2 regions of the Dermacoccus sp. CCH2-D9 genome follow, and region 1 is predicted to be linked to the other one. Evidence: predicted binding sites of a transcription regulator. Region 1 holds the regulator's gene; the other holds the start of a gene.

Region 1 (5,002 bases):
ACGTGAGGGTGATCTGGGGGGCGCGCCCTCGGCAGGCGCGCGGGGTCAGGACGCCGAGGCGGCGTACTGACGCAACTCGCTGACCGCCGTCTCGAAGTCCTCGAGCGATTCGAAGGCCTGGTAGACGGAGGCGAAGCGCAGATAGGCGACGTGGTCGAGTTCGCGCAGGGGCCCGAGGATCTCGATGCCCACGTCATGGGCGTCGATCTCGGCGGAGCCCTTCGAGCGGATGGACTCCTCCACCTGCTGGGCGAGAACGGCCAACTGGTCGTCGGTGACCGGGCGGCCCTGGCACGCCTTGCGAACCCCGGACATCACCTTGTCGCGCGAGAACGGCTCGCTGACCCCGGAACGCTTGACGACCGTGAGACTTGCGGTCTCCATCGTCGAGAACCGCTTGCCGCAGTTCGGGCACTGACGGCGCCGCTTGATGCAGGTGCCGTCCTCGCTCGAGCGCGAATCGACGACGCGGGAGTCGGTGTTGCGGCAGAACGGACAGTGCACGTCAAACCTTCCGACGGGGCTGGGAACACTCGGGACGACGGCGCTCCACCCCGGGATTCCGGCCTCAGAGCGCAGATGCACATCAGCGGAGGAGAATCAACATCTAGGGGGAAGCGGGGGCCAAAGCCCCACATGTAGAGATATTAGGCCCCTGAGACCCGACGCGCAACAGCACCGAGGCCGCGTCTACTCGCCCTGCGCAACCTCGCGACGACCCCCGCCACTCGTGCGCCGCGGAATCCTGCGCCAGCCGGGGGGGAGGCGACTCACGCCCCCTCGAACCCTCGAACCCGACGATGGCGATCGTCACACTTCACGGTGCGGGGATGATCACCTTCTGGCCGGCCTGCACCTGCGACGAGCCGAGGTTGCTCTCGTGCTCGATCGCGACGACCGCCTGGTCGTTGCGCACGCCCGGCATCTCACGCGCCGCGATCTGCGAAAGCGTCTCCCCCGCGCGAACGGTGACCTCGTGCCGCTGCGTACCGTCGACACCGCTCGCCATCGCCCGGCCCGCGAGGATGGCCCCCGCCACGACGACGAGAGCCACGCACACGGCCGTGAAGCGACGACGGGCGAAACGAACGCTCTGAGAGTTCGTGACGACCTGCACCGCGCCACCCGTGGGCACGAGGTGGAGGTGCGAGCGGGATGCCGCAGCGTCGACCCGCGCCACGCGGCGCACGTCGACACCCGAACCCAGCACGGGCTCACGTCGAACTGCAGTACTCGAAGCAACCATCGAAACCACTCCTTCTCTCGGGATACCCCCGAGGCGCCGCCACACCGTCACCGGTGCGGCTTCCTCACGCGACCCGGTCAGCCCGGAGGGACCGATCGAACACGCGTGCGATAGAACAATTGTACGACACCCGAACGTGCTTTCGAACGGCGCGCACGGATTTCTTCGTACACATTTTTGAAAAGTGTGTGCGACACCGCGTACTGTGGGTGATGTCAGATACACAAGCACCGCGCACCGACAACCCCGTCATGGCGGGCATTTCCGCCCCGCCGGAGGGTGCACGTGTCGCCAACGCGACCACCGACGTGCGACGAGGACCAGGAGGGGTCACACCATGGGTGACGTTCATTCGATGCAGGAGCGCACGCCGGGCAAGCTGACGCCACGCCAGCACAAGGTGCTCACCGTGATCCGACGTTCCGTCGACGAGCGCGGCTACCCCCCGAGCCTGCGTGAGATCGGCGAGGCCGTCGGTCTGACGAGCCCGAGTTCGGTGGCCCATCAGCTCGCCGCACTCGAGCGCAAGGGATACCTGCGCCGCGACCCGAACCGCCCGCGCGCCATGGAGGTCGTCTCCCCCGACTCGGGTGCGGCGACCCGCGGCTACCGCGGCAACGCCGTGTCTGCGCTATCCGAGTCGCAGCACGACGAGACGGGCTCGGGCGACGAGCGACCCACGCCGTCATACGTGCCGGTCGTCGGCCGCATCGCGGCCGGTGGCCCGATCCTCGCCGAGCAGGCCGTCGAGGACGTCTTCCCGCTACCGCGTCAGATCGTCGGTGACGGCGAGCTGTTCCTGCTGCGCGTCGTCGGCGACTCGATGATCGATGCGGCCATCTGCGAGGGCGACTGGGTCGTCGTGCGACGCCAGGCCGACGCCGCCAACGGGGAGATCGTCGCGGCACTGCTCGACTCGGAGGCCACGGTCAAGACGCTGCGCCGCAGCGAGGGCAAGACGTGGCTCATGCCCGCGAACGAGGCCTACTCCCCGATCGACGGCGACCACGCGAGCATCATGGGCAAGGTCACGGCCGTCCTGCGCAGCATCTGAGGCGCTGGCCGCGCCGCGCGGATCGGTCCAGCGTGTGGTTGCAACTCGACTCTCAGCCCCTTCTGCGCCCCGACGTTCGACGCCGAGACGTCAGGACGTCGCGAGGTCGAGCCCCAGCGCGTCGCACACGGCGGTGAGGGTCGGGCCGAGGGGTTCGCGCACGACGAGGTCGACCCGCTCCTCGCCACGCATCGCGCCGAGCCCGACGAGGGCGACCGGCTTCTGCTGCTTGAGGGCGGCGAGCACGAACCGGTAACCCGACATCACCTTGAGCGAACTGCCGAGCACGAGCACGCCCCGGCAGCGTTCCACTGCCCGCATCTGCGCCTCCACGACCTCAGGAGCGACGGACTCACCGAACATGACGACGTCCGGCTTCACCGTCGTGGCCGTGCAGCGCAGGCACGCCGGCACGATGACACCGCGCTCCAGCTCGACCGCGACGTCCGCGTCGCCGTCGGCGAGCAGGCGCGCCTGCGTCGGCAGCTGGGGGTTGAGTTCGCGCAGGCGTACCTGGAAGCCACGGCGCCCTTCCCGCGTCCCGCACGCGACGCAGACGACGTGCTCGAGCGACCCATGCAGCTCGGTGACGTCGCGGGCACCGGCACGCGCATGAAGGCCGTCGACGTTCTGCGTCACGAGGTGATCGACGAGGCCGCCACCCTGCAGTCGCGCCAGCGCGACGTGCCCGACGTTCGGTTCCGCCGCGTCGAAGATCTCCCAGCCGACGGCACTGCGCGCCCAGTACCGTTGACGCGCCTCGTGGGTGGCGAGGAACTGTTGGTATGTCATGGGAACCGTGCGGCGCGTGCCGTCGGGGCGCCGGTAGTCGGGGATGCCGGATTCGGTCGAGATGCCGGCGCCGGTGAGGACGAAGAGCCCTCCCGCGCGCACGAAATCGGTCAGTTCCGCGACGCCGCTCATCATCCTGCCCCTCCCATAGGTCTGCGTTCGATTGTCTCAACAATGGATAAGAGCACGTTATTCTTGGTGCATGATCGATGCAGCCGGGCTCCGCGTCATGAAGGCGATCAGCGACGAGGGCAGCTTCACCGCCGCCGCTGCCGCTCTCGGCTATTCTCAGCCGGCCGTGTCGCAGATGGTGCGCCGTCTCGAGGAGAAGACCGGGACGGCTCTAGTGGAGCGCCTCGGCCGCTCGGTGCGGCTGACGGAGGCCGGGCAGGTGCTGGCGCGCACGGCGACGCCCGTCCTCAGTGCCCTCGAGGCCGCCGAGAGTGAGGTCGCCGCCATCGCTGGGTTGCGCGCCGGGCGGGTGCGCCTCATGGCGTTCCCGTCGGCATCGTCAACGCTCGTCCCGCGCGCCCTCGCACTCGTCAAGGAGCGGTTCCCAGACGTCAAGGTCAGCTTCGCCGAGGCCGAACCCCCGGAATCCCTGGCGAGCCTGCGTGCCGGCGATTGCGACGTCGCCGTGGCGTTCACGTACGACGACGCGGACCCGCTCCCCGCAGGCGAGGACCTGGACCCGTTCCTCACCCGCGGGCTCCTGCACGACGACGTGCGTCTCGCCGTCCCGCGCGATCACCCCCTCGCCGCAGCCGAGAGCGTCCGCATGGAGGAGCTCAGCGACGCCTCGTGGATCGCGGGGTGCCCCCGATGCCGTGGCCACCTCGTCAGCCTCGCCCAGGGCGCCGGTTACGCGCCCGACGTCGCGTTCGAGACGGAGGACTATGTCACCGTTCTCGGCCTCGTCGCGGAGGGCCTCGGCGTCGCGCTCATTCCCGAGCTGATCCTGCGCTCCACGTCGCATCCGGACGTCGTGACGTTGCCGCTGCTGCCGTCGAGCCGGCGCTGCGTGTTCGCCGTGACGACACCCGACCTGCAGCGGGTCCCCGCCGTCACCGCCACCCTCGAAGCCCTCGCCGACGCGGCAGCACGGGTGCCGAGCGCGCAGCACGCTCATCGCTGAGCCTGCAGGCTGATCGAGCCACCCGTCGCGAGGGCGTCCACGTCACCCTGCGTGTCGGTACGCCACACCCGCGCGTCGTGCCGGGCCAGCAGTTCGAGCGTCTTCTTCGTCGGGTGACCGTAGTCGTTGCCGGCGCCCACCCCGATCACGGCCTGACGCGCGGCCGCCGCCTCGTAGAGGCGCTCGTTCTGGTTGGAGCTACCGTGGTGCGCCACCTTGACGAGGTCGAACGCGCGTCGCCGGGCGCTCTGACGCACCTGTTCGATCACCGCGGCCTGCGCCTCACGTTCGCAATCGCCCAGCATGAGCGCGTGATACGCGGGCGCCGATACGTCGAGCACGAGTGAGGCGTTGTTCTGCACCGACCCCTCCGTCATGACGCGGCGCGGCCACAGCACCTCGATCGTCACCTCGCCGATGACGAGGCGTTGTCCCGGTGCGAGCGCCCCGAGCGAAGCCCGAGGCTGTTCGAGCGCTGCTTGCACCGAACCCAACGCGCCCTGCTCGCCGCGCGATCGTGACGACGCCGCTGTACCGCGGCCTTTGAGTCCCTCGCTCTCCTGAGCGCCCTCCATGACCCACGTTCCGAGGACCGCCACCGGAGCGTCGGAAGCACGCAAGACCTCAGCCAGTCCGCCCACGTGGTCGGCGTGGAAGTGGGTGAGGATGACGGCGTCGAGCGTCGTGATGCCGTGGCGCTCGAGGCATTGCGCGGGATGGCCGTCGGCAGGCCCCACGTCGATCATGACGGCGCGCGTCGCCCCGGTGCGCACGA
Region 2 (5,002 bases), on a different contig from region 1:
CGTTGCCGAGGTGGTCGAGTACGACGGTGTCCTCCGGTGCGATGTGCGGCACGTTGGCGCTCTTCGTCGTCACGATGAAGACGTTCTCGTGGATGACGTGGTTGAAGTTGGCGTTCTCACGCATGGCGAGCGGCGTCGTCGTCCGGTCGGGGTGGAGGAACACGGCGGTGCCGGGGACCTCGCGCAGGTCACCGCAGCGGGCGGAGCGCACGAAGTCGTCGAGGGGGCCTTCGATGTCGTGGCGGCGGCGCGCGACGATGTCGCGGCCCTTCTGCCACGTCAGCATCGACAGGCCGATGCCGCAGGCGATGACGACGGGCAGCCAACCGCCGTGGAACAGTTTCGCGACGTTGGCGGTGAAGAAGATCCCCTCGAACAGGTAGAGGAAGAAGCCGAGGACGACGAGGCGCCACTTGGGCCACTTGAGCGTGCTCTGCGCGTAGACGAGGAACAGTGTCGTCGTCATGAGGAACGTGCCCGTCACGGCGAGGCCGTAGGCGACGGCGAGTTTCTCGGAGCTGCGGAACGCGAGCAGCAGCGTTATGACGCCGATGAACAGCACCCAGTTGACGCCGGGGATGTAGATCTGGCCCTCTTCCTCCTCGCCGGTGTGACGCACCGTCATGCGCGGCAGGTAGCCGGAGCGCTCCGCTTGGCGGGCGACGGAGAACGCGCCGGAGATGACGGCCTGCGAGGCGATGACGGTGGCCGCGGTCGCGAGGATGACGAGGGGGAGCTTGGCCCATTCGGGGGCGAGCAGGAAGAACGGGTTGGAGATGTTCTTCGGGTCGCTGAGGATGAGCGAGCCCTGCCCCATGTAGTTGAGGATGAGGGCGGGGAAGACGAGCACGAACCAGGCGCGCGTGATCGGCGCGCGACCGAAGTGGCCCATGTCGGCGTACAGTGCCTCGGCGCCCGTCACGCACAGGACGATCGAGCCGGCCGCGACGAACGCGATGAAGGGGTGGCCGATGACGAAGCTGCCCGCGTACGTCGGCAGCAGTGCTCGGAAGATCTCCGGGTCGCGGACGATCTGGTTGACGCCGAGCGCGGCGAGGGTGACGAACCAGACGATCATGACGGGGCCGAAGAACTTGCCGACGGCGTCCGTGCCCTTCTGCTGGATGAAGAACAGCGCTGTGATGACGATCGCGCCGATGGGGACGACGTACTCGGTGAGCCCTTCATGCACCGTCTCGAGACCTTCGATGGCCGACATGACGGAGATCGCCGGCGTGATGACGCTGTCGCCGAAGAACAGGGACGCGCCGATGACACCGAGGATCATGACGATGCCCCAGCGTTTGCCGCCCTTGGGCACGCCCTGTCGCACGAGCGCGGCGAGCGCCATGATGCCGCCCTCGCCGTCGTTGTCGGCGCGCAGGACGAACAGGACGTACTTGATCGTCACGATGATGGTGAGTGCCCAGAACATCCAGGAGATGACGCCGTAGATGTCGCTCTCGTTGGCGACGACGGCGTTGTGGTCGACGTTGAAGACGCTCTGCACCGAGTACAGCGGACTGGTGCCGATATCACCGAAGACGACGCCCAGGGCGCCGAGCATGAGCGCGGCCATGCCCTTCTTGGCATGGCCGCCGGGGTTCGACTCGGGGGTGGACGCGCCCTCGCTCGTCACGCTCGCTTCAGTACTCACCCGGAAAGTATGGGGCCACCGCCCCTGCGCGCGCCACACGGGTAGCAGATACGCCTGTGTCATAGGGTCGCGGGCATGGAATCAACGCCACGGATCGTCATCGGGGTGCTCGCGGTGCAGGGCGACGTCGTCGAGCACGTCCGCATGCTGGAGGACGTCGGCGCGCATGCCGTGCGCGTTCGTCGTGCCGCGGATCTTGCGAACGTCGACGCACTCGTCATCCCCGGCGGGGAGTCGACGGTCATGATGCGCCTCATCGCTCAGGGAGACCTCCTCGAACCGCTGCGCGAACGCATCGCCGCGGGGATGCCGGCCTACGGCTCGTGCGCCGGCATGATCCTGCTCGCCGATCGGATCCTCGACGGGGCGGCGGGTCAGCAGACGCTCGGCGGGCTCGACGTCACGGTGCGGCGCAACGCGTTCGGTCGTCAGGTCGCCTCGTTCGAGGCGGACGTCACCGTCGACGGCGTGGACGGCGGCCCGGTGCGGGCGGTGTTCATCCGCGCGCCCTGGGTCGAGGAGGTCGACGCCGGCGTCGAGGTGCTCTCCAGCGTCGCGCTGCCGACGGGCGGTGAGGCCGTCGTCGCCGTGCGTCAGGGCAATCTGCTCGCCACGTCGTTCCACCCGGAGGTGACGAACGACGTGCGCGTCCACGCCCTGTTCGTGCGCATGGTCGGGCACGCTCGCGGATGACGACTGGGGCCGCGGCTCGCGACGGCGCTAGACTGGCCCGCGATCCGAGCGAGCGCGCCCATCTGCCGTCGCGTTCGCCCCGCGCCCCGCATCGGGCGTGTTCGAGCACGGCAGCACGAGCATCCGAGAGGCAGACATGAGCGGTCACTCCAAGTGGGCGACGACGAAGCACAAGAAGGCTGCGATCGACGCCAAGCGCGGCAAGCTGTTCGCGAAGCTGATCAAGAACATCGAGGTTGCTGCCCGCTCCGGCGGCGGTGACCCGACGGGCAACCCGACGCTGTACGACGCCATCCAGAAGGCGAAGAAGTCGTCGGTGCCCAACGACAACATCGACCGCGCCGTCAAGCGCGGCTCGGGCGCCGAGGCCGGTGGCGCCGAGTACCAGGCCCTCACGTACGAGGGCTACGCGCCCGGTGGCGTCGCGCTGCTCATCGAGTGCCTGACGGACAACAAGAACCGCGCCGTCGCCGAGGTCCGCACCGCGTTGCAGAAGAACGGTGGCTCGATGGCGGACTCCGGTTCGGTCGCCTACCTGTTCAACCGCAAGGGCATCGTCATCGTCCCGAAGGCGCAGGGCGACAAGCCCGACACGACGGAGGACGCCCTGCTCGAGATCGTGCTCGAAGCGGGCGCGGAGGATGTCAACGACCTCGGCGAATCTTTCGAGATCGTGTCCGAGGCGGGTGACTTCGTCGGCGTGCGTGAGGCGCTGCAGGCCGCCGGCATCGACTACGACTCGGCCGAGGCGTCGTTCGTGCCGTCGATGGAGGTGCCGCTCGACAAGGACGGCGCGAAGAAGATGTTCCGCGTCATCGAGGCCCTCGAGGACTCGGACGACGTGCAGAACGTCTTCGCCAACGGCCAGGTCTCTGATGAGGTTCTCGCCGAGCTGGACGCCGAGGACTGATCCCGGTCGTTCCGTGAGTGATCGACGGCCGTGCCCCGCGGGGCACGGCCGTCGCGTGTATCGGGTACGGTGGATGCGAACAAGTGTTCTATCGGGTGCGTCGTTCGCACCCGTCGAGGCCGGAGGTGTGACGTGCGGGTGCTCGCTGTCGACCCCGGTCTGACGCGCTGCGGCGTGGGCGTCGTCGCGACGGGCCAGGGCTCGACGTTGCAGATCGTGACGGTGGGGGTCATCCGTACCTCGGCAGACCTGCCGTTGCACGAACGCCTCCACGAGTTGCGCGTCGAACTGGACGCCGTGTTCGAGCGCACCCAACCCGATGCGGTCGCCGTCGAGCGGATGTTCGCGCGCCACGACGTCTCGACGATCATGGGCACCGCGCAGGCGTCGGCCGTCCCGATGCTCGCCGCGGCTGAACGCGGCCTGCCGCTCGGGCTGCACACGCCCTCGGAGGTCAAGGCGGCGGTGACGGGTAACGGGCGCGCCGACAAGGCGCAGGTGACGACGATGGTGACGCGCATCCTCGGCCTCGAGGTCGCTCCCAGACCGGCCGACGCCGCCGACGCGCTCGCCCTCGCCATCTGTCATCACTGGCGCGGTGGCGGGTTGGCACGCCGGGGTGCGAGCGCTGACGGAGCGTCGGCAGCGCCGGCCGCCGTCGCGTACCGGCAGGCTGCGGCTGCCGCGGCTCGACGTTCCCGCTCGGCCAGCAAGACATACCGTGACGCCCTCGGCGCCGCGTCCCAGAGCGCGCCTGCCACTCGACCCGCCAACAGGGGAGTTCGCCCATGATCGCCAGCCTCACCGGTGAGGTGCTCACCGCCCGTCTCGACAGCGTCGTCGTCGAGGTCGGTGGCGTGGGTCTGCTCGTCCACACGACGCCGGCAACCGCCGCCGCGGCACGCCCGGGGGAGTCGACGCGCCTCGCGACGTCCCTGGTCGTGCGTGAGGATTCGCTGACACTCTTCGGCTTCGCCGACGACGACGAACGGGCCCTGTTCGAGCAGGTCCAGACGGTCAGTGGCGTGGGGCCGCGTCTCGCCCTCGCGATGCTCGCCGTGCACCCGCCGCAGCAGCTCGCCACCGCGATCGCGGGCGGCGACGTCAGGGCGCTGACGAAGGTGCCCGGCATCGGCAAGAAGGGTGCCGAGCGCATCGTCCTCGAACTGCGGGACAAGGTCGTCTCCGTCAGTGGTGGCGGCGGGGAGGCGGCGCCCCAGGCCGTCGTCCCGGCCACTGCGGGTGACGACCAGGTCGCCGAGGCGCTCATCGGGCTCGGCTGGAGCGCCAAACAGGCCGAGGACGCCGTCGCCAAGGTGGCTGCCCGTCCTGAGGCCGAGGGCGCGAACACGCCCACCGTGCTCCGGCTGGCGCTGCGCGAGCTGGGCCGATGAGCCCGTCCCACTTCGAGGACCACAGCGCCGACGTCTCGCCGCGCCTCGTCGACCCCAACGGCACCGAGGACGAGCAGCAGCTCGAAGCGGCCCTGCGGCCGAAGAAGCTGGCCGATTTCCCCGGGCAGCCACGCGTGCGCGAGCAGTTGAGCCTCGTCATCGAGGCGGCCCGGCGCCGAGCGACGCCGCCCGACCACATCCTGTTCTCCGGCCCGCCCGGTCTGGGCAAGACGTCGCTTGCGATGATCGTCGCGAGTGAGCTCGAGGCGCCCATCCGCATCACGAGCGGCCCTGCCATCCAGCACGCCGGTGACCTGGCCGCCATCCTGAGCTCGCTCAACGAGGGGG

What was found. The regulator LexA, encoded in region 1, represses DNA repair genes until DNA is damaged. The targets are predictions, from matches to a motif close to TCGAACANNTGTTCGA.
Region 2: a site for LexA is predicted at 3,336-3,351, ahead of ruvC (crossover junction endodeoxyribonuclease RuvC). Genes of this name have one in related genera too.

What each region holds. Positions count from the first base shown of each region.
Region 1 covers NZ_LSJT01000147.1:18,229-23,230, reverse strand. Annotated here, with positions in the region: gene nrdR (transcriptional regulator NrdR) at 46-504, opposite strand; gene AX669_RS12350 (LysM peptidoglycan-binding domain-containing protein) at 818-1,246, opposite strand; gene lexA (transcriptional repressor LexA) at 1,584-2,300, shown strand; gene AX669_RS12340 (Sir2 family NAD-dependent protein deacetylase) at 2,391-3,224, opposite strand; gene AX669_RS12335 (LysR family transcriptional regulator) at 3,295-4,227, shown strand; gene AX669_RS12330 (ComEC/Rec2 family competence protein) at 4,218-5,002, opposite strand, start outside.
Region 2 covers NZ_LSJT01000092.1:18,062-23,063, forward strand. Annotated here, with positions in the region: gene AX669_RS07640 (potassium transporter Kup) at 1-1,657, opposite strand, end outside; gene pdxT (pyridoxal 5'-phosphate synthase glutaminase subunit PdxT) at 1,733-2,350, shown strand; gene AX669_RS07650 (YebC/PmpR family DNA-binding transcriptional regulator) at 2,487-3,260, shown strand; gene ruvC (crossover junction endodeoxyribonuclease RuvC) at 3,393-4,052, shown strand; gene ruvA (Holliday junction branch migration protein RuvA) at 4,049-4,654, shown strand; gene ruvB (Holliday junction branch migration DNA helicase RuvB) at 4,651-5,002, shown strand, end outside.